Regions from separate parts of the Pelatocladus sp. BLCC-F211 genome, predicted to be linked through region 1. Evidence: predicted binding sites of a transcription regulator. Region 1 holds the regulator's gene; the other holds the start of a gene.
What was found. Region 1 encodes NtcA, which controls nitrogen genes in cyanobacteria. Its sites were predicted from a motif close to TNTGTANNNNNNNNTACANA; they were not measured.

Region 1 (3,429 bases):
TTTAATCTGATTACTTAACTGTTCAACCTGTTCTCCGGTGACGCGTAGTACCTGCACACCTGGGAGAGTATTAATTCCAGGTTCACTTAACTTTGTACTGGCGTTTCTATTTGCTTCCTTTAATAGCTGGATTACTGCTTGACGAGCAGCCGCAGGTTGTTCGACGCGGACTACTCCAGCAGCCAGAACTTGACCTCGAACTAAGGCCAGTTTCCCTAAACGTAAGTCGCGATAAGACTGGTAGTACTTTTCTAGTCTTGCGACTTCCTGTTCCAGAAAATCCTGTTGTGTTTCCAGTTGTTTGAGGCGGGTTTCTCGTTGGGCAATAATTTGCTCCCGTGCTGTAATTTCGAGATTACGCTTTTGAATGATCGCATCTAGTTTCGCAATTGTCTGATCCCGATTTTGAATCATTTCTTGACGCTTGGCTAGTTCGCGATCGCGTTTGTCAATGGCTGCTTGGGCTTCAGCAACCGCCTGTTTAGCTTGTTCATAAAGTTTTTGGCGTTCTGCTTTGAGTCGTTTAATTTCCTCTAGCTGTCTGTTTCTTTCTTGATAAACGTTTTGCAACTGAGCTATAGCTTTTTCATATTGAGTTGCTACTTGACTCAATTGTTTTTGAGTGCCTGCAAGCTGGCTTTTAGTGCGTGCTTGTTGATTAATCGTACGGTTAAGCTGGGCTTGCGTTTGCTGTTGTTTAGCGTTGACTGCTTGTAAAGATTTGTTAATTTCTTGCAAATCCTCTTGAGCTTTGGTTTGTTCTTTTCGGGCTTGATCTAGTTCTGTCTTGGTTGTATTAAGTTGCTGGGTTGTAGTCTCCAGTTGTACGCGTTTCCGCCTAAGGTCTTTTTGAATATCTTGTAACTCAAAAACTCCCTTACGCAAGCCATCATCAGCTAAAAATAAAATGCCCAGGGTTGATGCGGAAATGCCCAACCCGGTCAAAATTGTTACTAATACAGCTGTATTTTTCGGTCTGAGGTTGAAAAGTGAGAGCCGTTTTTTGCCAACCCGCGTCCCAATGCGATCGCCGACGGTGGCAATAACGCCTCCCAAAACTAAGATTGCAATAATGAGGATGTACCCGGTGGCCATCTGTTTGTATTTACCGAAGAGATCCTTCCAGATACAGCCTACTACTTTCAGGCATTTTCTGTGGCGAATTGCAGGTTGATAAATTACTAGGTTCAGGGAAAAGGGTTAAGGGGAAAGGATTAAAAGGGAAAAAACAAGAAAATTTACCATATTACCCATTACCCATTACCCATTACCTATTTTTACAAGAGTGTCTATAATTTTTTAATTCCGCTTCCCAAATGCAATTAAGTGAATTGCCGACTTAATGTCACGGGTTTGTGGACTGTAATTTTTTTCTTGTGTATGGAAATCATCTTCTTTTCGCGCAAATCGCCTAGTAACCTAGTGACAGTAACGCGAGTCGAACCAATTGCTTCAGCGATCGCCTGATGAGATAGCTTGAGATCAATTGTGATTCCATCTGCACAAGGAAGACCAAAATCTCGACAGAGAATTAATAAGAAACTTATTAATCTTGAACCCATATCTCGGTGAGCGAGGGTTTCAATCATCATCTCTGTCTGAAGAATGCGCGAAGATAAACCCCGCAGCATCAACATCGATAGTTCTGGATTTTCCTTGAGTGCTTGTTCTACCTGTTCAATGGGTGCTGAGAGCAATTCCACAGGCGTAAAAGCAACTGCATGATAAAAACGGTCTGACTTATTTCCCGTTAGTAGGGACAAAACCCCAAATACACTATTTTCCCGCAGAAGTGCTACGGTTATTTCTTCTCCTGCTTCATACACCCTGGAGAGTTTAACTGCACCTTTTAAAAGAAAGTAAACTCTTTCAGCAGGATCGCCGGGGAAAAAGATCGTCTTGTTGCGCTCGAACGATTCCACCACTGGCGGAAACGCTCCAGTCGCCATTTGACGAAAAACATTTGCTAGGGCTTTATCTTGTGTCACGATCATCTCCCTTCCCCTACCCAACGCCGGAAAAATGAATATGGATTTCCTAAGAATACACTCGACAATTCAATAAAACATTGTCAACCCTTTTGTACAGTCCTATACTTAACCCTTTTGTTCAATTGATGTTTGTTCAACATGATACAAAATTTCTAGTGCAGGGATCTAGTACTTTTTGTTAGGTACTTCCAAAATTGTAGACAATAAGTTTTTGAAGAAAAAAGAAGGTTTCATAGAGACTTTATTAAAACATTAAATGGTACATTGATGGTAAAAAGCAATTTTGGCACTTTAGGTCTAGAAAATACGGATGTGAAAATATAGGATAGTGTGGGTGCAAAATAAACCACTAATAAATTTAGTTACTCTCAAGAGAAAAATACCTTTTTCTAAAACCTTTACTCTGCTTAAAAGTCTTTTTAATCATCTATCTTTCAAATTAGCTGTTTGTATCCGATTGTGGTTAAAGCTAGATGAAGTCTCTTCTCTTACATCCACCCTAACTAGTCGCTCAAAAATCAAATTGATCAAACGAAGACAAACCAAGCTCAGATTCATGTATGCTCCTAGTGAAACATCACATCAATGATTTCTATGCTGGATCTGACTGGAAAAAATGCCCTTGTTACAGGCATTGCTAATAACCGTTCTATTGCTTGGGGGATTGCTCAACAATTGCACAAAGCCGGAGCTAACCTTGGCATTACCTATTTAAGCGACGAAAAAGGCAAAATGGAAAAGAAAGTCGCAGAATTGGTCGAACCACTCAATCCTACTCTGTTTTTGCCTTGTAATGTTCAAAATGACGAGGAAATTAAGTCTACCTTTGAAACAATCCAGGATAAGTGGGGTAGCTTAGATATTCTGATTCATTGTCTCGCTTTTGCCCAAAAAGATGATTTGAGTGGAGACTTTAGCCAAACCTCGCGTGAAGGATTTCGTACAGCTTTAGAAGTCAGCACCTATTCTTTAGTGCAACTAGCTGGTGCAGCTAAACCTTTAATGACTTCAGGAGGAAGCATAGTAACTCTGACTTATTTAGGTTCTATCAGAGCAATCCCCAACTATAATGTCATGGGAGTTGCTAAAGCCGGATTAGAAGCAAGCGTACGTTATTTAGCATCAGAACTAGGCTCTGCTAATATCCGCGTCAATGCGATCTCCGCCGGCCCAATTCGTACTTTGGCTTCTAGTGCCGTTGGCGGTATTTTAGATATGATTCACCATGTCGAGAAAGTAGCCCCCTTACGGCGCACCGTTACACAGACTGAGGTAGGTAATGCAGCAGCATTCTTGTGTAGCGACTTGGCAAGTGGAATTACAGGACAAGTCCTGTATGTTGATGCAGGATATGAAATTATGGGAATGTAGTAAGAGAGGACAACTAATCAGTTATCAGTTATCAGTTATCAGTTATCAAAATTAAACTGCTAACAGT
Region 2 (3,429 bases), on a different contig from region 1:
GATTAGAAAATATACTAAAATTTCATCGTCTGCGGTTGTACGCCAAAAAGAAGGTATAGGTTATTACGGTTTAGGAGTTGAACAACAAAAAGCTTACCTCAGTGCTTGTATTAATCCGCATGGCAATAGCACTTTTACTAATACACAATTTAACCAAAATCAGCAGCAAAGAAATCAACCTTGGCAACGTTTATTACCTTGGTTACTAGGACGAGAACAACTAAGAGAAAACAACCCCTGTCTCTGGGCGCATTTGTCGGTTCCATTGAAAAACTCTTCTCCAGAAGCAGCTTATCAAGTTTTAGAAACTGCCTGGTTTTCTTGGTATAAATACTGGCATTCTAATTTGCAGAAATTTTAAAGTTTGGTCTATAAAAATTTTTGTTTTGATAATTTGTAAGGAATTATGACTAAATCTAAAATTGAAAAATTGAATTCTCCTCAGTTTGTCTTAACACAGGAAAGTTCGCTCGCTATTCTGCGATCGCTCGGCTACGGTCTGTTAATATTATCTTTGTTTGATTGGGTAGCAATGTTTATTCCATCAAACTTTTTTAACCCTGCTTGGGAATTTCAAACAATAGGAGCAATAGTTGAACGTGTACCTGTACCTTTAATTGGGTTAGCACTAGTGTTTTATGGGGAATTACATTCGCGCAACAGATGGGAATTTCCGATTTTAAAATTATTATCTTGGCTAACTTTATTATTGGGAGCGTTATTTTTACTCATGATACCTTTGGGAGTTTCTAACACCATCCGGCTGAATAAGGAAAATGTCGCGCAAATCAATAATATATCTACACAACAAATTTCTCGTGCTGAACAATTACATCAGAAACTCAGCCAAGCAACTCCTGAACAATTAGATAATCTTTTAAAAAGCCGGGGTGGTTCCCTATATGGGAAAAAACCAGAAGAAGTAAAGAATGAACTTTTGTCTCAAGTTTCTAAAGCAAAAGCACAAATCAAAGATCAAGCAGAAACTACCCAGTCTTTGCGAGGTCTAAATTTAATTAAGACTTCTACAAAATGGATTCTTGGCGCTTTAGTGTCTGCGTTTCTGTTCTTTGGTTTGTGGAAAGGAACAGATTGGGCCAGATTTTAAATTTTCAATCAATAAAAAAAGGCGATCAAATAGCGATCGCCCTTTTTTTAGTTCGTAGTAAACACTAAGCGTGCTTATCCTTAAGGATCAAATTCATACCTACAAACTATCAGGATTTCATCAATTAAACCTGTGCTAGTTCTGGTGTGGGACGCTTGCTATTACGAACAGCTGCGATCGCTTCACCATAATCCTTAGCATTAAACACAGCCGAACCAGCGACAATCGCATTGGCTCCAGCTTCTAAAACTTGCCAAGTATTATTTGCTTTCAGTCCACCATCTACTTCAATCCAAGGATCAAGACCACGTTCATCACACATTTGACGCAGCTTGCGGATCTTGGGAACTACTCCTGGAATAAAGCTTTGACCACCAAAACCAGGGTTGACACTCATAATCAACACTAAATCGCAAACTTCCAACACATACTCAATCAAATCTAAAGGTGTAGATGGATTGAGGACAACACCAGCTTGCTTACCAAGTTCTTTAATTTGGCACAAAGTACGGTGTAAGTGTGGCGATGCATTGTGTTCACAATGTACAGAGATAATATCTGCACCAGCCTTGGCAAAATCTGCAACATATTTTTCTGGTTCCACAATCATTAAGTGGACATCCAGTGGTTTTTTTGTAACCGGACGAATCGCCTCCACTACCAGAGGACCTATCGTAATATTAGGTACAAAGCGACCATCCATTACATCAACATGAATCCAATCTGCTCCCGCCTCATCTATGGCGCGTACTTCCTCTCCCAGACGACTAAAATCGGCTGATAGGATAGATGGAGCAATTACAATCGGCTTGTTAGATAGCGTTTTGGTCATGGCTAGTGGATATTTAAGCGTCCTTTTCTGTAAATATTGTAACAAAACTTGAGCAAAGGCTCATCAGTTTTGTATGAGCTTTTTGAGGGAGAAGGGATCGGGGATCAGGGATCGGGGACCGGGGAGACGTGGAGACAGAAGAGAATAACCAATGACCAATGACAAATGAAAAATAACTATGGTAAAAAAAATTAGCTGGATCGCTTGGGGATTAGGTGCTTCTTGTTTGAGTCTGCCGGTGTTAGCTTTGGAAATTTCCATGAGTACTAACGGTATTGACGCTCTGAAGTTACATAAAGCCCCGTATAATCTCATAGGTCGCAAGATTGCCATTGGTCAAGTGGAAATTGGGCGTCCTGGGAAGTTTGGTGTAGATAAAGCGGTTTCTAAAAATCGCTCTATCGATATAGCAGGTGTCTTTTTACGCAATAGTCCTGCTAAGTCAAATAGTGGAGTTGACCCCCACGCCTACAATGTTGCTGGTGTCATGGTTAGTACAGATAAAGGCTTCCCAGGAGTAGCTCCAGGAGCGCGGCTGTTTTCGTCTGCTGTAGGTTCCACAAAAATGGGACAGCCAGAAGAATGTTTGTCTGCACAGCACGTAGCACTGCAAAATGGTGGCGACGTTCGTGTCATCAACTTTAGCTTTGGCGAACCTTTAAACCGCGATCCTCGACCGGAGGCTGTTTTGGATGGTAACGCCTTACTAACCCAATGTATTGACTGGTCTACTCGCGCTCACAATGTTTTATATGTGATTGCTGGCAACCAAGGTAAAGGAGGAATTCCTATCCCTACAGATAATTTTAATGGAGTAAACGTGGCTTTTTCCTCTCGTCGGAGAGGAATTTTTAATAAAGTAGACGTTTCCAATTTGGTAGCGACAACTGAAGCAATGACCCTCCGTTTATCTGGCAAGGAAATTAATCTTGGTTCCCGTGGCACAATTGGTATAGTGGCTCCTGGTAGTAATATTCCCTTGCTTACTCCTGATGGCAAAATCAATAAAGTCACAGGGACGAGTTTTGCAGCACCCCATGTAACAGCAACAGTTGCTCTATTGCAAGAATTTGGTGACAAACAATTACGAACAAAACAACCAAATTGGAGTACTGCTGCTCGCCAACATGAAGTCATGAAGGCTATTTTATTAAATTCTGCTGACAAAATTCAAGATACTGGCGATGGCTTGCGACTAGGAATGACCAGAACACTCATCAATAAACAAAATCAAGATTGGCTGGCTTCTAGTGCTTATAAAAATTCCAAAATTCCCCTGGATAATCAGATGGGGGCTGGTCATTTAAATGCTTTTCGTGCTTATCAGCAATTTAGTGGAGGTCAATGGAAACCATCACAATCTGTACCTGCAATTGGTTGGAACTACGATACTGTCAATGCTGGTTCATCCGTAGAATATGTTTTATCCAAACCGTTACAGCAGAATAGTTTTGTGGCTATTAGCTTAACTTGGGATAGGCTGGTAGAA

Region 2: a site for NtcA is predicted at 1,967-1,986, ahead of rpe (ribulose-phosphate 3-epimerase). Genes of this name have one in related genera too.

The regions. Positions count from the first base shown of each region.
Region 1 covers NZ_JBHFLM010000123.1:108,945-112,373, reverse strand. Annotated here, with positions in the region: gene ACE1AT_RS15155 (DUF3084 domain-containing protein) at 1-1,095, opposite strand, end outside; gene ntcA (global nitrogen regulator NtcA) at 1,323-1,994, opposite strand; gene fabI (enoyl-ACP reductase FabI) at 2,586-3,362, shown strand.
Region 2 covers NZ_JBHFLM010000112.1:22,056-25,484, reverse strand. Annotated here, with positions in the region: gene ACE1AT_RS13950 (cyanoexosortase A system-associated protein) at 1-361, shown strand, start outside; gene ACE1AT_RS13945 (HpsJ family protein) at 407-1,108, shown strand; gene rpe (ribulose-phosphate 3-epimerase) at 1,233-1,940, opposite strand; gene ACE1AT_RS13935 (S8 family serine peptidase) at 2,119-3,429, shown strand, end outside.